DNA from 2 places in the Streptomyces sp. NPDC107546 genome. Region 1 is predicted to be linked to the other one. Evidence: riboswitches for the same ligand, from Rfam matches in the RefSeq annotation. Region 1 holds a riboswitch; the other holds the start of a gene.
What was found. A riboswitch is a leader RNA that binds a small molecule or an ion and turns the genes downstream of it on or off. The one in region 1 is predicted to bind S-adenosylmethionine.

Region 1 (10,662 bases):
TCACCGTGGCCCGCGCGTTGTGGGACGGCTGGGGGGACGGAGCAATCGCCGACTCCGCGGGTGCACGGGAATGGTCGGTGCCCGGTGCCGTACGCCATGTACGGCACCGCGGACCGCAGTTCGACGTCGACCTCGCCCCGACCCTGCCGCGCAGCGCCCAGGGCCACCCGGTGATCTTCCAGGCCGGGGATTCCGGTGAGGGACGCGACTTCGCCGCCCGCAACGCCGACGTCATCTTCTCCGCGCACGGCAACGACTTCGACGACGCACTCGCCTTCGCCGAGGACATCCGCACCCGCCTGCGCGCCGTCGGCCGACCCGACGACGACCTGCGGATCCTGCCGGGCACCGAGATCATCATCGGCGCCACCGAGGAGGAGGCCCAGGAGAAGAAGCGCTGGATCCGGCTCCAGCAGGTCACGCCCGCCACGGCGCTGGGGATCGCCGGACTGCTGTGGGGCATCGACCTGTCCGACCGCGACGCCGACGGCCCGCTGCCCAAGGAGGATCCGGTCGTCACGGAGAACGACGGCTCCTTCGGCGCCCGGCGCATCGCCGACCCGCGCGCGGTGGTGGCCGAATGGCGGGCGAAGGCGGAGGCGCACGGCTGGTCGCTGCGCGAGACCGTCATCGCGCTCGGCCCGCAGCGCGGGCACGTCGGCACCCCGTCCGGCCTGGCCGACAAGTTCGCCCACTTCGTGCGGCACGGCGCGATCGACGGCTTCAACGTCACGCCTTACCTCATCCCCGACGGCCTCGACGACATCGTCGACCTGCTCGTCCCGGAACTGCAGGAACGCGGGATCTACCGCACCGAGTACACCGGCACCACCCTGCGCGAGCACCTCGGCCTGCGCGCACCCCTCACCCACAGGTCCGCACCGGACCGACGACAGGCGGGCTGAGCCCCCGAGCCGGCCCTTGTACACATGACTGACAAGAAGCTGTCACACGCCGACCGGAATGCAGGTGCGGCCGACGCCCGTTCTGACTGACATGACTGTTGGAGTAGCGCTCAACGCGTCCGACGCGCCGAACCAGGTCGACGCCACCGTCCAACTGGCCCAGGAGGCCGCGGAGTTCGGTGTCACGTCGGCCTGGTTCGGGCAGACCTTCGGCGCGGACTCACCCCAGCTCGCGGCGAGCGTCGGGCGCGAGGTGCCCGGACTGCAGGTCGGCACCTCCGCCATCCCCGTCTTCGGCCGGCACCCGCTGCTCGTCTCCAGCCAGGCCCAGACCGCCCAGGCCGCGACCCACGGCCGCTATCACCTCGGTCTGGCTCTGGGCACGAAACTGCTGACGGAGACGGGCTTCGGCCTGCCTTTCGAACGACCCATCGCCCGGCTGCGTGAATTCCTCACCGCCCTGCGGCAGTTGACCAAGACCGGTACGGCCGACTTTCACGGCGAGCTGCTCACCGCCACCACACCGATCCCGGCGCGGGTACCAGGTGCCGAGAACGGCGTCCCCCTGCTCGTCGCCGCGATGGGGCCGCAGGCTCTGCGGGCCAGCGGCGAGCTTGCCGACGGAATCCTGCCCTATCTGGCAGGACCGCGCGCCCTGGCGGACCACATCGTGCCCGCCCTGAACGCCGCGGCCGAGGCCGCAGGCCGCCCCGCGCCCAGGATCGTGGCCCTGGTGCCCGGCGTGGTCACGGACGATGTCGACGCGGTGCGGGCCAAGGCCACCGAGAACCTCGCCTTCTACGAACAGATCCCATCCTACGCGCGAGTCATCGAACTCTCCGGCGGCCGGCGGGCCGCCGACCTGGCCGTGATCGGCGACGAGAAGACGGTCGAGGCCGAGGTACGCCGTTACCGCGACGCCGGCGCCACCGAGGTCGTGTTCTCGGGCACCGAGATCGCGGGAGAAGCCGATCGCCGACGCACCTGGCGACTCCTCGGCGAACTGGCCGGCTGAGTACACCCGTCCGCTCGACAACCCCCTGTATCCCCTGCCCGAAGGCCCCCGGCACAAAGGAGATCCCCCATGACCACCGAGGCCGCCACCACGGACCTCCACGCCTTCACCGAGACCTGGCTGGAGTGGTACCGAGCTCAGGAGGCCCGGCTCGCCGCCCCGCACGGGTTCCTGGCGATCACCGGCCTGCACTGGCTCGACGACCGACCCCAGCGCTTCCCGGACGCGCCCGGTGCGTGGCGCACCGGCCCTGAAGGCGTCGTCGTAGACCTCGACGACGCCGAGGAATTGGTCGTCGACGGGGCGCCGGTGCGCGGCGAGCACCGCTTCGGCGTGCTTCCCGAGCGCGGCGGCGTCGACGCCCTCTGGGGAGACGCCGTCATCGAGATCGCCAGGCGCGGCGGCCAGGACATCGTGCGCCCCCGGCACCCGGACGCGCCGCTGCGCACGGCTTTCACCGGAACGCCCGCCTACGCCCCCGACCCGCGCTGGGCCGTGACGGGCCGCTACATCCCCTTCGACACTCCGCGGCCGACCACCGTGGGCGCCGCGGTCGAGGGCCTTGAGCATGTCTACGACGCCCCGGGCAGAGTCGAGTTCGAACTCGACGGGCGCCCGCTGTCGCTGACCGCGTTCCCCGGCCACGGTGCGGGACGGCTGATGGTGCTGTTCACCGACGAGACCTCCGGGGTCACCACCTACGCCGCCAACCGGGCCCTGGCCCTCGATCCGCCCGCCGCCGACGGTACGGTCGTCCTGGACTTCAACCGTGCCACCAACCTGCCGTGCGCCTACACGGACCTGGCCACCTGCCCGCTGCCCCCAGCCGAGAACCGGCTGCCGGTGGCGATCGAGGCCGGCCAGAAGATTCCCCGCGAGCGCGGCGGCTCCTGAGCTGGACGCACTCTCGCCCCGACTCCCCATACAAGGCGTCCTTTTGCGCCGTTGGCGTACGACAAGACCGCTCCGTACGATCACGAACGGCATTGAGTGTCAGCGTCAAGCCCTGGCTCGCTGACCGGCAACCCTCCCGCGCGGTGGGGGTGCGCCAGGTGAAAGCCCGCCGGGATCACCGATGATGTCCGCAAGCGCGTGGCCCCGTGACCGGGGCCGGATATGTGGAGGACCGATATGCGGCACGGTGGTGACCTCAGCGCCCGCTTCGCCGGCGCCACCGTGTTCTCCCGTCTCTCGCGCCGGCGTCACATCGACCTCAAGCGCTTGACCAGCTGTCTCTGTCAAGCCTGACGGGCCTTCCCGCCGCTGGTCGCAGTACGGCACCTGTCGTCGCCGCACCCGCCTGCGCCTGATCTCCGTCTGTCTTTGATCCCCCCTTGACGAGCGCAATCCCGGCGGCCAGTACGAGATCCCCGCCAGCTGCTTCCTTGGTCGGGAAGTAGTGGTCGAGCTGCGATCTGCCGGCGATCTGCTGATGCCCGCGGCGCGGCGGAGCTGCTCGTTGTTCGTCGCATGGACTCCCTTTGTGTGGATGAGTTCCGCAGCGTGCTCCACGATGGGGGCGTCGCAGGTGATGGTCGCGGAGTGGGTGTCCAAGCTCACCGCGGACAAGCTCCAGAAGCTGGCCGACCTCGGGCTGGAGTGGGCGGCTGCCTGAAGCGGTGCGGTCAGACCGACCGTCGGTGGCGGGCGAGGGCGGCGTGGAGTTCGCTGTGCAGCAGGTCGGGCAGGGCGGCGCCCGTCACCGGCGGCGCCAGCCAGGACCGGCAGATCGTCAGCGTCCGACCGACGGCCCGCGAGGCCGCGTCCGACCGGCGAAACGGGGTCACATCCTGCCAGGACGTGACCCCGTTTCTGCTGTACGAGCCGCACACGGCGGTCAGGCCCAGGGGCTGACCGGTGTGAAGGAACTGTCGGCGCGGAAGGTGGCGTTGTCCTGGTAGGTGTCGAGGCGCAGCTCGTAGTTGTAGTGGCGGATGTAGCGGCCGGGGTAGTTGTACGATTCCAGGCTGACCGAGCCGGTGGTCGAACCGGGCCGGGCGCAGTAGGTGGCGTCCTTGTTGAAGAGTGCCGTGCCGTTGCTCGCGTCGGCGCGGATCCGGAAGTCCTTGTGGCGCAGGTAGCGGCCGGAGGGGTCACGGAAGGAGTAGCAGCTTCCGTCGGCCAGGCCGGGGACGACGGTGAAGGTGGCGCTCTGCTTGACCGCCGTGGTGCTGGAGGACGTCACCGGGTCGAGGTAGCCCAGGCTGTCCGAGCGCACGACGGCGTAACGGCCGGGGAAGTTGACGGACCGGAGCGAGCGGGTGGTGTTCGTGGGCAGGGCGGTACCGCCCGAGACGGGGTCGACGCTGCTCAGGGTGGGGACGACCTTCTTGATCAGGCCGTCGGTGTCGAACTCCATCTTGTCGACGGTGGTTTCGCGGTGGGTGCCGTCACCGCCGGGGATGGCGAAGCGGTGGTAGGCGATGTACCAGTCGTCGGTGCCCGGCACCTGCACCACGGAGTGGTGACCGGTGCCCTTGATACCGAGCGAAAGGTCCTTCTCCAGGATCACGCCCCGCTTGGTCCAGGGTCCGGTGGGCGAAGAGCCGGTGGCGTAGGCGACCCGGTAGTTCTCGTCGCGCGTGTCGTTCTCCGACCACATGAGGTAGTAGGTGCCCTTGCGCTTGATGACGAAGGAGCCTTCGTTGTAGCCGCTGGGAGTGATCTCGGTGACCTTCGAGGCGTCGAACGAGACCATGTCGTCGTTCAGCGGGACCACGTAGGCGTGACCGTTTCCGAAGTAGAGGTAGGACTGGCCGTCGTCGTCGGTGAAGACGTCCGGGTCGATCATCTGGCCGGCGTAGGCTCCGCGGGCGATCAGCGGCTTGCCCAGGGGGTCCTTGAAGGGACCGGTGGGCGAGTCGGAGACCGCGACACCGATGCTGGTGTCGGCGGAGTAGTAAAGGTAGTACTTCCCGTTCTTCGCGGTCGCCGTCGGGGCCCAGGCCCGGCTGTCGGCCCAGCCGATGTCGGGACCGAGGTCGAGAATGACGCCGTGGTCCGTCCAGTGGACCAGGTCCTTGGACGAGTACGCCTTGAACTGCGTACCGCTCCAGCCCGCGAAACCGTCCGTGGTCGGGTAGATGTAGTACGTGTCGCCGAAGCGGACGATGTTCGGGTCGGCGGTGAGCCCCGGCAGGACCGGGCTCCTCATGATCTGCGCGGAGACCGTCCAGGTCCGCTTCGTCCCGTCGGAGCCGGTCACCTGGTACGTCACGGGGTTGGTGAAGTCGCGCGGTGTGCCGGAGGCCGGGCTGATCGACGAGCCCTGGGGAGAGGGTGAACTGCGGGGCGATCGCGGTGAGGCCGGTGCCCTCCTTCATCGGCAGGGTGATCCTGCTGTTGGCGTCGTCGATGAGGGCGGCGATCTTCCGTGAGGGGTCGGTGACCGTGGCGATGCCCGTGGTGTTCCCGCTGACCGTGAGGACCTCGGCGGGCGTCAGCGCGCGGTTGTAGACGCGGAAGTCGCGCATCTTGCCCTTGAAGAGCTTGTCATTGGTGAAGAGGGACTTGCCGATGTAGTCGGCCGTGGTGGTACCGGACCCGATGGAACCGGGGGTGAGGGTGACCGACGTGTTGCGGGCCACCTCCACGCCGTCCCTGTAGAGGACTCCCGTGGTGCCGGTCTGGGTGTAGGTGACGTGCTTCCAGACCGAGCGCGGCAGCGCGGTGGAGGTCCGAGTGTTCTGCTCGGTGGACGGGGCCCCGGAGGCGATGGCGGTCCGGAAGGCATCGCCGGTGGTGAAGAGGTACCCGTTGCCGGCGCCGTTGCTGGTGTTGCCGAAGCCGTAGAGGAAGTACGGCGTGGCCTGGGCGGCGTCGATCTGCACATCCATCGAGACGGTGATGGAGTTCATGCCGCTCATGATGTTGTCCGGCACCTTGATGTAGGTGTCGGAGCCGTTGAACGTCAGTCCCTCCCCTGTGCCCGACCAGCCCGCGGTGCCGTTGACGGTTCCGTTGCGGCCGTTGCCCGAGGAGTCCACTGCCACGGTGCCCGAGGTCGCGTCGAGTTTGTACCAGAGAGCCAGACCGTCGGTGATATCCGCTGCCTGGGCGGGAGCTGACAGACCGACCGTACCCGTCAGGAGCGCGGCGGCGACCACGGCGGCGACGGCGCTCGGCCGGAATCTTCGGCGGCTCTGAGGTCTCACGCTGTGCATGGGTTCACATCCCCGTGATGAAGACATTCCTGAGAGGGCGGCTCGCGGCCTTGGCCGAGGTGCTGACGTGCCGCCAGAACGACATTGCGCTGCGTGAGTGTGAATTGGGATACGAGTCGGCGTCAATACTTTCGAACGACATCCGATATACCGAACACCAATGACCTGTACGGACGGCTTATCTGACGATCGACCACTCCGACGTCTTGACATCCTTTTTGCCAGCCCTATAGCGTCTGGCCGATTTTCCGAGGGGCTTTCTAAATATCGAACGATGGGTCATCGGTTCCCTTCTGCCACGGCTGAACTCCTCTCCTCGATTGAGGCACCCGCGCCACGGCCTGGATGCGCCGTTGACGCTGTGCCCCTCGACCACCGACCCGGCTGTGGCGCGAGGGTGGCTGGAGCGGACGGCGGCCGGGGTGGAGGGGCTGTGCTTCAAGCGGCTGGACGAGCCCTACGTCGGGAGCGCTTCGTGCCCGTCCCTGATCGGCTTCATGCTCTGGTCGACGTCCACGGCCGACGCCGGTTCATCCGGGGCAGGGATGTTCACCCAGCTGAATGGCATCGACAGCCGGACCCGGCGCGTCAGCCGCGGAAGCGGGAGAGCCACGTGCCCCTGGCTTTCTGCTCGGGCACGGCCTGCTCCTGCTCCTGGCCCTCCTGCTCGTCCCGCAGGAGGCCGGGGCGGCCAAGGGCTTGGAGGACCGCCTCCTACGAACTGGGGCGGTGGACATCTCGGCTTCTACCAGCGGCTTTCGACTTCTCGCGGCCCCCTGACACGACGCCGATCCACCGTCGGGGGCCGCTGACACACGAGCGCCGTGTCGCCTCCTCCAGCGTCACTACTGCAGGCAGGACGCTTAGCCATCAACCGCGATCGCGTCCCTCTGCATGGGAGCAGCCTCAACTGCCGGAACCTCCGGCAGGCCTCCTGATCGATGCCGTGGAGCGTTTCGGTGGTAAAGACGTAGGCCGCTACCAACGGACCGCTTCAGGACGAGCCACGATCAGTTTGGGTGAAGTGACTGGCCCGACCCTTCAGCTGTACCAGTCGACCCACCTGGGCAGCCTTGGCCCTGGGCATGAGGGTCCAGGTGCCGTCGGTGCGCTGCAGGGCGACGGCCTCGTTGACACCGTCGCCGACGACCGCGACCCGGTAACCCTGCTCCTGCAAGTCCCGTACGAGGCCGGCCTTGTCCTCGGGTGTGCAGCGGGCGTGCACCTCCTCGATGCCCAGGGCCGATGCGACTGCCTGCGCGGGGGCCTCCCGATCGCCCGTGGCGAGCACCGGGCGGACGCCGAGGCGCCGTAGGCGGTCCACGGCACGGTAGCTTCCGGGGCGTACGACGTCCCCGACCTCGATCAGGGCCTCGGCCACGCCGTCCACACGGACCAGGACGGGCGTGTGGGCGGCGGCCTCAGCCACAGGCATGACGTCCGCAAGGGCCGTGGGCAAGGCGTCGTCCGGCGCGAGGACTTCGACCATCCGTCCCTCGACGCGGCCGCGTACGCCCTGCCCCGGTACGGCACTGAAATCGCTCACCTCCGGCGCCGGATTCACCGACAGGGCTCGTTGGGCGTAGGAGGTGATGGCCCGGCCCAGCGGGTGCTCCGACCCCCGCTCGACCGCGCCGGCCAGCCGCAGTACCGCTTCTTTCCCCAGCCCGTCGGGCACCGCCGTGACGCGGGCTACGGTCATGTGGCCCGAGGTGAGCGTGCCCGTCTTGTCCAGCACAACGGCGTCGATGTGCTGCAGTCCCTCCAACGCCTGCGGCCCGCTCACGAGCACCCCCAGTTGGGCGCCCCGCCCGGTCGCGGCCATCAGCGCGGTCGGTGTCGCCAGGCCCAGCGCGCAGGGGCAGGCCACGACCAGGACCGCCACGCAGGCGGTGACAGCGGCCTGCGGATCGGCCCCCGCGCCGAGCCAGAATCCGAGCGCCGTGACGGCCAGCGCCAGCACGACGGGCACGAAGACGCCCGCCATCGAGTCGGCCAGCCGCTGCACCCGGGCCTTGCCGGCCTGGGCCTCGGTCACCAACCGGGTGATGCGGGCGAGCTGGGTACCGGCCCCAACGGCTGTCGCCCGCACGAGCAGCAGTCCACCGGAATTGACGGCTCCGCCGACCACAAGGGATCCGAGCTGCACCTCGACCGGCTCGCTCTCCCCAGTGACTAGGGACAAGTCCACCGCGGAGCTGCCCTCCACCACCTCGCCATCCGTGGCCACCCGCTCGCCGAACCGCACGACGAAGACCTGTCCGACGCCCAGCTGCTCGATCGGGACGAGCCGTTCCGAGCCACCCTCCCATAGGAGGTAGATGTGCGCCACGCCGTCCGAGGCCGACGGCACGAGCGCGAACGGCATCCACATCCCGGGCTCCCCGGCTCCCCCGAGGAACAGCGCGTACGCGGACCAGGAGAAGGAGGCCACCACGCCCAGCGACACCAGGGTGTCCATGGTCGCCGCCGAATGCCGCAGCCCCCGTACGGCCCGCATATGGAACGGCCAGGCGCTCCACACCGCGACCGGCGCGGCCAGCACGAAGCACAGCCACTGCCAGTTCCGGAACTGCAGGCCCGACACCATCGACAGCACGAGCACCGGCAGCGCGAGCAGCGCCGTGATCAGGAGCCGGTCACACTCCTGCCGCGCGCCGTCGGCGTCTTCGTCGTCCTGACGCTGCTGCTTCCTGGGCGCCTCGGACAGTGCCGCCGTATAGCCGGCCTGCTCGACGGTCGCGACGAGCTGCTCCGGGCTGATCTGTGCCGGGTGACTCACCCGGGCTCGTCCGGTGGCCAGATTGACGGTGGCTGTCACCCCGTCCAGCTTCCCGAGCTTCTTCTCGACCCGCTTCACGCAGGCCGCGCAGGTCATCCCGCCGACGGTCAGGTCGGTCGCCACCAGGACGACCACGGGTTCCGCGCCCATCAGCGGCTTCCCCCGTGCATGTCTCCCATGTCGTCCATGCCTCCTGCCCCGCCGCCGTCCCCACCGCCGCCGCCCCGGCTCGTGCCGGTGCCGTGCATGTCTGGCGCAACGGGCCCAGCAGTGGCCCCGAGGGCGTACGACACCGCGAACACCAGGGCCAACAGCAGGAGGAACCCGCAGAGGGCAGGCGGGGGTGTCAGCTTCCGCAACACCGCGCCCGCGCCGGAGGAGGATTGCCGGGACTCGTCCATCAACCGCGTCTCCAGATCACGTCGTACGGCGAAGGTCGGATGAGCCGTACTGCTTCAGGAGTCGGGGCAACCGGTGGCCGAGTTCCGGAGCAAAGTTGTGGCACCCGTCGCTTCGTGTGCCCGGAGAGGGGGCCGGGAAGCCTTCCGGTCTCCCGGCCCGTCGGCGACGCTGCGGTCGCGCCCTTTTCAGGCGCCGGCGGTCGCGGCGGCGTACCGGGCGGCGACGTCCTCCCAGTCGACCAGGTCCCACGGCTTGGTGACGTAGTCGGGGCGGACGTTCTTGTACTGCAGGTAGTAGGCGTGCTCCCAGGCGTCGAAGACCAGCAGCGGCGTGGTGCCCTGGCCGACGTTGCCGTGGTGGTCGTAGACCTGCTCCACGATGAGGCGCCGGCCGAGGGGCTCCCATGCCGGGACGCCCCATCCGGAGTTCTGGACGGAGGAGGTGGCGGCTACGGTGTTGGCGGTCGGCCCATGGGCAACAGCGCGAGGGCCCCATGGCGGCCGCTTCGGGTCAGGGCCGCACTGAAGACCCCCGCCTCCCAGGTTTCCACAACACCTGGTGAAGCGGGCCCGCACGTCCGTCGGAGGCACCGCAAGCCGCCCGGCGGGCCAGCCAGAGGGACGTCACCATGTCCACCGACGATCCAGCACACCGCGAACCGCATCCGGGCATCCCGCTGATCGCCCACACCATCCTTACCGACTCCCGCCACCGGGTCCTCATCGTGCGCACCACGGGCAGGAATCCCCGCTGGATCCTGCCAGGGGGTCTGGTGGAGCCGCTGGAGGCACCCCGCGATGCAGCTCATCGAGAGGTACGGGAGGAGACCGGTCTTGACGTGGAGATCGGGCATCTTTTGGCGCAGGAGTGGGCTGCTCCTCGGAGGCCGGGGCGACGCGCCCGGCTGACGTTCGGAGACGGGGCGGTGGTGCCGCCCGGGTCGAGGGCGGCACCGCCGGTGCCGCTTGTCAGCAGGGGATACGGAACGCCCGCTCCGCGTTGTCCGCCCGGGCGAGCTGTGCGGCCTGCGCACGGGAGGCCGCACCGTCCCGGCCGAGGGCGTGAGGCGCCATGGCGATCTCGCCGACGCTTGCCGAGGACGCCGACAGGTTCCTGGCCGTGACCCGGTTCAGTGCGGCGGGGCTGAGGACCTTGCGTGCCCGGACGAAGGCCACGAAGCTCTCGAAGTCGCGCGTGTGGCGGACCGGGGCCGTGAATCCGGTGAAGGCGGTGAACCCGTCGGCGCCGAGCAGCGTGTACGAGGTCGCCGCCAGCCGGTAGTGGCGGGAGAGGTCCAGACGGTGGCCATTGATGAGGACGTCGGCCGGGTCGACCCGGTCACCGGCAGCGCCGCCGGCGTCGAAGGTGTAGCGGACGTTGCGCGACACGGCCAGC
Region 2 (10,662 bases), on a different contig from region 1:
AACGCCACGTGGACCACCCGTTCGCGCCACTCCGGACGGGACTCCAGCAGTTCCTCGTACGCCAGCAGACCCCGCACGATGTTCTTCGACAGCTCCGTCCGGTCCACCCGCACGATCACCTTGCGGGGGCGGCCGTCGGGGCCGGTGCCGATCTGCTCCCGCAGGATCGCCATCCGTTCGTCCACATCCGGTCGGTGCGCCCGCTCGCGCAGGAAGTCCGCGTCCGCGCCCAGGCCGTGCACCCCGATCCGGGTGTTCCCCAGCCCGCCGACGAGCGCCTCGCAGCACCCGGCGAAGGCGTCCGCCCACCGCTGGGTGAGGAAGCCGAGCCGGTCGGCGCCCAGCATGCCGCGCAGCACCTGACCGGCGATGTCGTCCGGAAGCATCCGGAAGTAGTCCACCGGTGCCCACGGCGTGTGCGAGAAGTGACCGATCCGCAGGTCCGGCCGCAGCTGCCGCAGCATCCCCGGGACCAGCGTCAGGTGGTAGTCCTGCACCACGACCGCCGCCCCCTCGGCCGCCTCCTCGGCCAGCGCCTCGGCGAACGCGTGGTTGTAGGCCTCGTACGACGCCCACGCGTGCCGGAACTCCCTGCCGAAGACCGGCTCGAGCGGCGTCTGGTACAGCATGTGGTGGACGAACCACAGCACCGAGTTCGCGATGCCGTTGTACGCCTCGGAGAACACCGTCGCGTCGATGTCGAGCATCCGGACCCGCCGGCCACCGGTGTGGGCCGGATCCAGCGCGCCACCCGTGCGGCGTACGGCCTCGCGGTCGCCGTCGTTCAGGGCCGCGCACACCCAGACCGCGTCCGCGTCCGGGCCGATCGCCGACAGACCGGACACCAGACCGCCTCCGCCCCGTTTGGCGGTGAGCTGCCCGGAGTCGTCCAGCGCGTACGAGACGGGGCCGCGGTTGGAGGCGACGAGGATGCGGGCGCCGTGCGCATGCTGCGTGGAAGCCATGCCACGAAACCTAGCCCGCGCCGAAAACGCTCAAACGTACGGTTCGGCCGTATGCGGAACCGTGTCCGTCACGTCCGGACGTTCGGACGTCCGGCTGCGTACGGTTCAGGCCACCTTTCGTTCCATGTACTCCGCGATCTCCGCCATCGGCGGCCTCTCCTCCGTGTCCACCCGGTACGTCCGGGGCTCGAAGCCGTCCGCCCCCCGTTCGAACTGCGTGAGGGCCGGGCGGACCAGATGGCCGCGGGCCAGGCGGAGCTGGGCCGTGCGGTAGATCGCGGCGGCCATGCGGCCGAGCGCCTGCCCGTCCTGGTGGCGGTGCTTGCGCACCCCGACGTCGACCTGGGCCAGCGCGTCCAGGCCCACCAGGTGCAGCGCGTCCACCAGCATGCCGAGCTCGACGCCGTACCCGACCGGGAAGGGAAGCCGTTCCAGCAGGGATCGGCGGGCCGCGTACTCGCCGCCGAGCGGCTGGACGAACCCGGCGAGCTGCGGCCAGTGCATGTTGAGCAGCGGGCGCGCCACCAGTTCCGTGACGCGGCCGCCCTGGCCCGCTGCGCCGCCCAGCGGCCGGTCGTACATCGCCTTCACCAGGTCCACGTCCGGGTCGGTGAGCAGCGGGCCCACGATCCCGGTCACGAAGTCCGACGAGAACTCCTTCAGGTCCGCGTCGACGAAGCAGACGATGTCGCCGCCGGTGACGAGCAGGGAGCGCCAGAGCACCTCGCCCTTGCCGGGCACGGCCGGTATGCGTGGCAGGATCGTGTCGCGGTGCACCACCCTCGCGCCGGCCGCGGCGGCGACCTGGGACGTGCGGTCGGTGGAGCCGGAGTCGACGACGACGATCTCGTCGACCAGCGGGACCTGCCGCACGAGGTCGTGGCGGATGGCGGAGACGATCTCGCCGACCGTCTCCTCCTCGTTGAGCGCGGGCAGCACGACGCTGACCGAGGAGCCCGAGGCTCGCTTCGCGGCCATGATCTGGTGGAGCGGGCGGTCGGTGACGGACCAGGAGCGGGTGCTCAGCCAGCGCTCGACTTCTTCCAGCACAGTCTGCGGCTCCTCACGTTCGTACGGGTGGGGGGTGAGTCGGGGACGGTCGAATGGTCTCTCTTGTGATCCATCTCGCGGTTCGGACGACTATCTCAACTCTCCCGGCCGTCGGTTACAGTCTTGAACAACGCCGGTGACCATCGCATGTCGGGGTCACCCCGGCCCGTCGCCGGCGACACAACCACATACAGCTCATCCAGAGGGGCAGAGGGACACGGCCCGGTGAAGCCCCGGCAACCCTCCAGTCGGCTCTCGTCTTCGCAGGCGGGGCTCCCGGCTAGGGAAGGTGCCAATTCCGTCTCACGGCGAGATGCGTCGTGAGGAAGATGAGGAGAAAGGGCCTCGCCTGACATGGCTGTGCAGACAGTTGCAAGCACCACCGACTCCGTGAACCTCGGCCCCGCCGCGGCTCTGTCCTGCCGCGAGTGCGGCCACCGGGTGCCGCTCGGCCCGGTCTTCGCCTGCGAGGAGTGTTTCGGCCCGCTCGAGGTCGCCTACGACTTCTCCGGCTACGACACCGAGGAACTGCGGAAGCGCATCGAGGCGGGCCCCGCGAACATCTGGCGCTATGCGCCGCTGCTGCCGGTCCCGGCGGACGTCGCCGACAAGCCGAACCTCAACCCGGGCTGGACCAAGCTCGTCAAGGCCGACAACCTCGCTCGGGAACTCGGCGTGACCGGCGGTTTGTATGTGAAGGACGACTCCGGTAACCCGACGCACTCCTTCAAGGACCGCGTGGTCGCCCAGGCGCTGGAGGCGGCGCGCGTCTTCGGCTTCACCACCCTGTCCTGCTCCTCCACCGGCAACCTCGCGGGCGCGGTCGGCGCCGCGGCGGCCCGTGCCGGCTTCCGCTCCTGCGTGTTCATCCCGCACGACCTGGAGCAGGGCAAGGTCGTCATGGCCGCGATCTACGGCGGCGAGCTCGTCGGCATCGAGGGCAACTACGACGACGTGAACCGCTTCTGCTCGGAGCTGATCGGCGACCCGGCGGGCGAGGGCTGGGGCTTCGTCAACGTCAACCTGCGGCCGTACTACGCGGAGGGCTCCAAGACCCTGGCGTACGAGATCGCGGAGCAGCTCGGCTGGGAGCTGCCGGAGCAGATCGTGGTGCCGATCGCCTCCGGCTCGCAGCTGACGAAGATCGACAAGGGTCTGCAGGAGCTGATCAAGCTCGGGCTCGTCGAGGACAAGCCGTACAAGATCTTCGGTGCGCAGGCCGAGGGCTGCTCGCCGGTGTCGGTCGCGTACAAGGCGGGCCACGACGTGGTGCGGCCGCAGAAGCCGAACACCATCGCCAAGTCGCTGGCGATCGGCAACCCGGCCGACGGCCCGTACGTCCTGGACATCGCCCGCCGCACGGGCGGCGCCGTGGAGGACGTGACGGACGAGCAGATCGTGGACGCCATCAAGCTGCTGGCGCGCACCGAGGGCATCTTCGCCGAGACGGCGGGCGGCGTGACCGTCGGTGTCACGCGCAAGCTGATCGAGAACGGCGTCCTCGACCCGGCGAAGACGACGGTCGTCCTCAACACCGGGGACGGTCTGAAGACGCTGGACGCGGTGGCCGACACGGGGCTGACCGCGACGATCCGTCCTACCCTCGAGTCCTTCCGCGAGGCCGGTCTCGTCTGATCTCCTCCCGCCACAACCCAGCAGCCGTACCCCGACCGGAGGTCATCCCCCGATGAGCGTCAACGTCCGCATCCCCACCATCCTGCGCACCTACACGGGCGGCCGGGCCGAGGTCACCGCCGAGGGCGCGACCCTCGCCGAGGTCATCGCCGACCTGGAGAAGAACCACACCGGCATCGCCGCCCGCGTCCTGGACGACCAGGGCAAGCTGCGCCGCTTCGTCAACGTCTACGTGAACGACGACGACGTCCGCTTCGAGCAGGGCCTTCAGACCGCCACCCCGGACGGCGCGGGCGTCTCCATCATCCCCGCGGTCGCGGGCGGCTGACGGTCGTTCGGACGCGCGATCCTTACCCTCGGTAACGCAGGTAACCGAGAGTTCATCGAATTGCCCTCTCCGTGAGAGAAACGGAGGGGGCAATTCTGCATGGTTGAGCGCGGTAGAGTTGGGGAACGCGCTCCCGGACTCCCCTTCCGGACCCGCGATCACCTGCCGCGCGCTCGACAAGAAGCAGCCAAAGTGTGCAGGGCTTTTGCGCCATTCATTCCCTTCGCCCGGCCCGACTTGCCCTGAATTCGGGCGAGTTCTCCGTACATTCCCGACCGGTCGGGCCCCGAATTCTCGTCCGATTGACCTGTTGCAGACGGCAGTTGGACAGATACATTCAGCCGCGGTCGACGCGTTCCGGCGCACGCCCCCAACCGTTGGGGGGTGAGGTCTGACCCGGATCCGCGAAGTGTGGATCTGTGCAAGGGCCAGTAATAGGGGAGTTAGGCATGGCTCAGGGCACCGTCAAGTGGTTCAACGCGGAGAAGGGGTACGGCTTCATCGCGGTCGACGGTGGTGCGGACGTCTTCGTCCACTACAGCGCGATCCAGATGGACGGCTACCGCACCCTTGAAGAGGGCCAGCGGGTCGAGTTCGAGATCTCACAGGGTCAGAAGGGCCCGCAGGCGGACATGGTCCGCGTGACCGCCTGATACAACGCGCCGACGACTGAACCGTTCGACGTGTCGAGGGGCTCGTATCCCGTCCGGGGTACGGGCCCCTCGGTCTGTTCGCACCCTGCTCGGACACTGGTCCGGGGCGGGTGCCGACAGGGGGCGCACCGTAGCGTTCACCTCCTCCTCCCCTCGGAGCCGCTTGCACTCGGCAGGGGCGAGTGCTAATCATTGGCGTTAGCACTCTGAAGGTGAGAGTGACAACAGAAGGACCGGGTCGGTGAGGCCGCGGGCCGGGTGGGGCAAGGAACCTCCGGCCGGGGCCGTCCGTCGCGGGCGCGGGCGCGGTCCGAAGTAATCACCCCCAGTCCTGGAGGGACCACTTCACATGGCCAAGATCATCGCGTTCGACGAGGAGGCACGGCGCGGCCTCGAGCGCGGCATGAACCAGCTCGCGGACGCCGTCAAGGTGACCCTCGGCCCCAAGGGCCGCAACGTCGTCCTCGAGAAGAAGTGGGGCGCCCCCACGATCACCAACGACGGTGTCTCCATCGCCAAGGAGATCGAGCTCGAGGACCCGTACGAGAAGATCGGCGCCGAGCTGGTCAAGGAAGTCGCCAAGAAGACGGACGACGTCGCCGGTGACGGTACGACCACCGCGACCGTGCTCGCCCAGGCGCTGGTCCGCGAGGGCCTGCGCAACGTGGCCGCCGGTGCCAACCCGATGGGCCTGAAGCGCGGTATCGAGAAGGCCGTCGAGGCCGTCTCCGCCGCCCTGCTCGAGCAGGCCAAGGACGTCGAGACCAAGGAGCAGATCGCCTCCACGGCCTCCATCTCCGCCGCCGACACCCAGATCGGCGAGCTGATCGCCGAGGCCATGGACAAGGTCGGCAAGGAAGGCGTCATCACCGTCGAGGAGTCGCAGACCTTCGGTCTCGAGCTGGAGCTCACCGAGGGCATGCGCTTCGACAAGGGCTACATCTCGGCGTACTTCGCCACCGACATGGAGCGTATGGAGGCCGTCCTCGACGACCCGTACATCCTGATCGCCAACTCCAAGATCTCCTCGGTCAAGGACCTGCTCCCGCTCCTCGAGAAGGTCATGCAGTCCGGCAAGCCGCTGCTGATCATCGCCGAGGACGTCGAGGGCGAGGCCCTGTCGACCCTGGTCGTCAACAAGATCCGCGGCACCTTCAAGTCCGTCGCCGTCAAGGCCCCGGGCTTCGGCGACCGCCGCAAGGCCATGCTCGGCGACATCGCCATCCTCACGGGCGGCGAGGTCATCTCCGAGGAGGTCGGCCTCAAGCTGGAGAACGCGACCCTGGACCTCCTGGGCCGCGCCCGCAAGGTCGTCATCACCAAGGACGAGACCACCATCGTCGACGGCGCCGGCTCCGCCGACCAGGTCTCGGGCCGCGTCAACCAGATCCGCGCCGAGATCGAGAACAGCGACTCCGACTACGACCGCGAGAAGCTGCAGGAGCGCCTGGCGAAGCTGGCCGGCGGCGTGGCCGTCATCAAGGCCGGTGCCGCCACCGAGGTGGAGCTCAAGGAGCGCAAGCACCGCATCGAGGACGCCGTCCGCAACGCGAAGGCGGCCGTCGAGGAGGGCATCGTCGCCGGTGGTGGCGTGGCCCTGGTCCAGGCGGCGCAGAACTCCTTCGAGAAGCTGGACCTCGAGGGCGACGAGGCCGTCGGCGCCGAGATCGTCCGCAAGGCCCTGACCGCCCCGCTGACCCAGATCGCCGTCAACGCCGGCCTCGAGGGCGGCGTCGTGGTGGAGAAGGTCCGCAACCTCACCCCGGGCCACGGTCTGAACGCCGCGACCGGTGAGTACGTGGACATGATCGCCGAGGGCATCATCGACCCGGCGAAGGTGACCCGTTCCGCGCTGCAGAACGCCGCCTCCATCGCCGCGCTGTTCCTCACCACCGAGGCCGTCATCGCCGACAAGCCGGAGAAGGCCGCCGCGCCTGCCGGTGGCGGCATGCCGGGCGGTGACATGGACTTCTGATCCTTCCGAGGATCGGTACCAGTCCTTCCGTACGAGGGCGGCACTCCCTGTCTGTGGCAGGGGGTGCCGCCCTCGGGCGTGTCCGGGATCGCGCGGGCCACCAGCCCGGCCGGGAATGTGGTGCAGCCGGGAATGTGGGGCAGCGCATAGGCGGTTGCTTCAGAAGCTGCAACAATGCGCGCGCACATACCAGTCGGTTAAACACAGCGATCCCCGAGGAGCCCCTCACGTGACCGTCACCACTCCCGCCTCCCGCGCGGCCCAGATCCTCTCCCGCCCGATCGCGCTGGGTGGCCTCACCGTCCCGAACCGGATCGTGATGGCGCCGATGACCCGGATGTTCTCCCCCGGCGGCATTCCCGGCGAGGACGTGCGCGCCTACTACGCGCGCCGTGCCGCCGCCGGTGTCGGGCTGATCGTCACCGAGGGGACCTACGTCGGCCACGAGTCGGCCGGCCAGAGCGACCGCGTCCCGCGCTTCCACGGCGAGGAGCAGCTCGCGGGCTGGGCCGAGGTCGCCGAGGACGTGCACGCCGCCGGCGGCACGATCGTCCCGCAGCTGTGGCACATCGGCATGGTCCGCAAGCAGGGTGAGCCCCCCGTCGCGGGCGCCCCCGCCGTCGGACCGTCCGGCCTCGTCACCGCGGGCGCCGAGCCGACCGGCAAGGCGATGACCCAGCAGGACCTGGACGACGTCATCGACGCGTTCGCCCAGGCCGCCGCGGACGCCGAGCGCATCGGCTTCGACGGCGTGGAGATCCACGGCGCCCACGGCTACCTCGTCGACCAGTTCCTGTGGGCGGGCACCAACCGCCGCACGGACGCGTACGGCGGCGACCCGGTGGCCCGCACCAAGTTCGCGGCCGAGATCGTCGCGGCGGTCCGCGAGCGGGTGTCCCCCGACTTCCCGGTGCTCTTCCGCTACTCGCAGTGGAAGCAGCAGGACTACACCGCCCGGCTCGCCGAGACCCCCGAGGAGCTGGAGGCGATCCTCACCCCGCTCGCGGCGGCGGGCGTGGACGCCTTCCACGCCTCGACGCGCCGCTACTGGCTGCCCGAGTTCGAGGGCTCCGACCTCAACCTCGCCGGCTGGACGAAGAAGCTCACCGGCAAGCCGACGATCACCGTGGGCTCGGTGGGCCTGGACGGCGACTTCCTCCGCGCGTTCCAGGGCGAGGGCGCCCCGGTCAAGACCCTCGACAACCTCCTGGACCGACTGGAGTCGGAGGAGTTCGACCTGGTGGCGGTGGGTCGGGCGCTGCTCCAGGACCCGGAGTGGGCGAAGAAGGTCCTTCAGGGTCGCTTCGACGAGCTGGGCGCGTATGACGCGGCCGCGCTGAAGACCCTGCACTGACGAACGGGGAATGCGGCCCCTCGCCCTTCGGGGTGGGGGCCGCACTCATGGGCGGCTTCGCCGCGTGGGGTGTTCTCCGGTCCCGTTCGCTGCGAATTCGCGTGCTTAAGTCGATCAATAGCAATAATTGGTGATGATGGCCGTGGCACCGATCTCCGCGACCGTCTCCAAGGCCCGGGGGCCGAAGACGACCCTGATGATCGGCGCGCTGATCGTGGCCGCCGGCTACGTGCTGAACATGGTGCTGATGGACCAGGTCTGGCACTTCGTCCTGGTCTCCTGCGTCATCGGCGCCGGGCATCGGCTTCACCTACGGCTCCATGCCCGCGCTGATCATGGGCGCCGTGCCCGCGTCCGAGACCGGTGCCGCCAACAGCCTCAACACGCTGATGCGGTCCGTCGGCACCTCCACCGCGAGCGCGGTCGCCGGCGTGATCCTCGCCAACATGACCAAGACCCTGGGGCCCGTCACCCTGCCCTCCCAGGACGGCTTCCGTACCGTCCTGGCCATCGGGGCCGGTGCCGCGCTCCTCGCCTTCGCCGTCGCCTCCTTCATCCCGCGCCGGCGTTCGGCCGCCGGGCAGACGCCGCCCGCGGTGGACGGCCCGGCCGGGCACGCGGAGGTCTCCGACGCCAAGGCGTAAAGTCCAACCGATCGTCAGGCCGGGCGGTCGCGCTCCCGCCTCGCGCGGGCGGCGGCCGCCCGGCCGCCCGTGCACCAGGTGTTCCACCGGCACCCGGACGAGGGGCCGTACCGGCGACAAGTTGGAGGTCACACGATGACGACAGCCGAATCCCGCACGCCGAGCACCGACGACGAGACCGGGCCCGTGGTGCGCACCGCGACCGGCGCGGTGCGCGGGCGCAGGGAGGACGGGCTCGCGGTGTTCCGCGGCATACCGTTCGCCGAGCCGCCGGTGGGGGAGGAGCGCTTCCGGGCGCCCCGCCCGGTACGGGCCTGGGAGGGCACACGGGAGGCGTACGCGTTCGGGCCGCCGCCCCCGCAGGAGACGGCCTTCCTGGGCCGTATCGGCGTCCCGGACGCGTCCGTCGGCGACGACTGGCTGACCGTCAACGTCTGGACGCCCGACCCGGATCCGGCCGCCCGCCGACCCGTGATGGTGTGGATCTACGGCGGCGCCTACAAGCTCGGCCACGCGGGCAGCCCCGGCTACGACGCCCGGCACATCGCCCGCGACGGCGACCTCGTCGTCGTCACCTTCAACTACCGCGTCGGCATCGAGGGCTTCGCCCGCATCGAGGACGCCCCCGCCAACCGCGGTCTGCTGGACCAGGTCGCGGCCCTGGAGTGGGTGCGGGACAACATCGAGGCCTTCGGCGGCGACCCGGAGCAGGTCACCGTCTTCGGCGAGTCGGCGGGCGCCGGCTCGGTCGCCGCGCTGCTGGCCATGCCCCGCGCGGCCGGACTGTTCCGGCGGGCGATCGCCCAGAGCATGCCGGGCACGTACTTCTCCGACGAACTGGCCCGCGACCTCGCGACCGCCATCGCCGCGGAGGCGGGCCTGCGTCCCACGGCCGCCGACCTGTCGGCCGTGGACCCGCGCCGACTGACCGACGCGGGCCAGGCGCTGAGCGCGAAGATGCTCCAGCACCAGGACCGCTGGGGACAGGTCGCACCCACGGTGACCCCCTTCTCACCGGTCGTCGACGGCGAGGTGCTGCCCACCACCCCCTGGCGGGCGCTGGCGGGCGGCGCGGGCCGGGACGTCGAGCTGATCACCGGGCACAATCGGGAGGAGTACCAGCTCTTCCTGATCCTCGGCGGCATGCTCGGCCGGATCACCGACGAGCAGGTGACAGGAGCTCTGCGCCTGTTCGCCCCGGGCCCGGACGGCGAGGGCGCCTACCGCGCCGCGTTCCCCGACGCCACGCCCGACGAGCTGTACGAACGGATCCAGTCCGACTGGCTCTTCCGCATGCCCACCCTGCACCTGGCCGAGGCGCAGGTGGCCGGGGGCGGCCGTGCGTACATGTACGAACTGACCTGGCCCGCCCCGGGCAACGGAGGCGTCCTGCGCGCCTGCCACGCTCTGGACATCCCGCTGCTGTTCGGCACGTTCACGGCGGACCTCGGCTCCCTGCTGTTCGCGGACGGGGAGCCCGGCCCGGAGGCCGAGGCGCTGGCCTCCCGCCTCCGCACGTCCTGGACGACGTTCGCGAGGACGGGCGACCCGGGCTGGCCGGCGTACGACACCGAGCGCCGGCTGGTGCAGGTGCTGGACGTGGAGCCGACGGTCACGGCGTATCCGGAGGAGGCGTCGCGGCGCATCTGGGAGGGGTACGGGTTCCCGGCGCTGCCGCTGCTGCGCTGAGCCGGTACCCGCTCCGGAACCGGCCACCGCAGGTCACCTGGGGCCGAAGGGGCATTCATCGCGTGCCCCGTGGCACTTGGTGTGCCATGAGAGGGAAGCGTACGGCGATCCAGTCGGTGTGGCACTGGCTGCAGACGGCCGGCCAGGCGGTGCGGCGGGCCTGCGAGGGACCGGGCCGGGAGCGGGACATCGTCGTCCAGGCGCTGAAGGCGGCGCTGGCCGCCTGGGTGGCCTGGGCCGTGGCGGGCTGGTGGCTGAAGGCCCCGGTGGCTTTCGTCGCGCCCTGGGTGGCGGTCGTCCTGGTGGAGTCGACCGTGTACCGGTCGATCGCGCACGGGCTGCAGCAGCTCGCGGCGATCGCCACCGGCA

Region 2: another riboswitch for S-adenosylmethionine. It lies ahead of thrC (threonine synthase); the one in region 1 lies ahead of ACZ7L1_RS31985 (putative leader peptide).

The regions. Positions count from the first base shown of each region.
Region 1 covers NZ_JBVKBA010000032.1:29,287-39,948, reverse strand. Annotated here, with positions in the region: gene ACZ7L1_RS32000 (NtaA/DmoA family FMN-dependent monooxygenase) at 1-905, shown strand, start outside; gene ACZ7L1_RS31995 (LLM class F420-dependent oxidoreductase) at 997-1,920, shown strand; gene ACZ7L1_RS31990 (DUF1684 domain-containing protein) at 1,990-2,814, shown strand; SAM riboswitch class IV at 2,903-3,017, shown strand; gene ACZ7L1_RS31985 (putative leader peptide) at 3,037-3,168, shown strand; gene ACZ7L1_RS31980 (hypothetical protein) at 3,410-3,535, shown strand; gene ACZ7L1_RS31975 (hypothetical protein) at 3,546-3,707, opposite strand; gene ACZ7L1_RS31970 (AbfB domain-containing protein) at 3,758-4,138, opposite strand; partial or broken gene ACZ7L1_RS31965 (family 43 glycosylhydrolase) at 4,211-5,975, opposite strand; gene ACZ7L1_RS31960 (heavy metal translocating P-type ATPase) at 7,078-9,015, opposite strand; gene ACZ7L1_RS31955 (hypothetical protein) at 9,015-9,266, opposite strand; partial or broken gene ACZ7L1_RS31950 (Fe-Mn family superoxide dismutase) at 9,453-9,713, opposite strand; partial or broken gene ACZ7L1_RS31945 (NUDIX domain-containing protein) at 9,896-10,150, shown strand; gene ACZ7L1_RS31940 (bifunctional metallophosphatase/5'-nucleotidase) at 10,236-10,662, opposite strand, start outside.
Region 2 covers NZ_JBVKBA010000018.1:124,604-135,265, forward strand. Annotated here, with positions in the region: gene ACZ7L1_RS25355 (alpha,alpha-trehalose-phosphate synthase (UDP-forming)) at 1-965, opposite strand, end outside; gene ACZ7L1_RS25360 (glucosyl-3-phosphoglycerate synthase) at 1,071-2,015, opposite strand; SAM riboswitch class I at 2,208-2,351, shown strand; gene thrC (threonine synthase) at 2,370-3,650, shown strand; gene ACZ7L1_RS25370 (MoaD/ThiS family protein) at 3,703-3,978, shown strand; gene ACZ7L1_RS25375 (cold-shock protein) at 4,428-4,631, shown strand; gene groL (chaperonin GroEL) at 4,981-6,606, shown strand; gene ACZ7L1_RS25385 (NADH:flavin oxidoreductase) at 6,836-7,960, shown strand; partial or broken gene ACZ7L1_RS25390 (MFS transporter) at 8,088-8,604, shown strand; gene ACZ7L1_RS25395 (carboxylesterase/lipase family protein) at 8,740-10,293, shown strand; gene ACZ7L1_RS25400 (FUSC family protein) at 10,380-10,662, shown strand, end outside.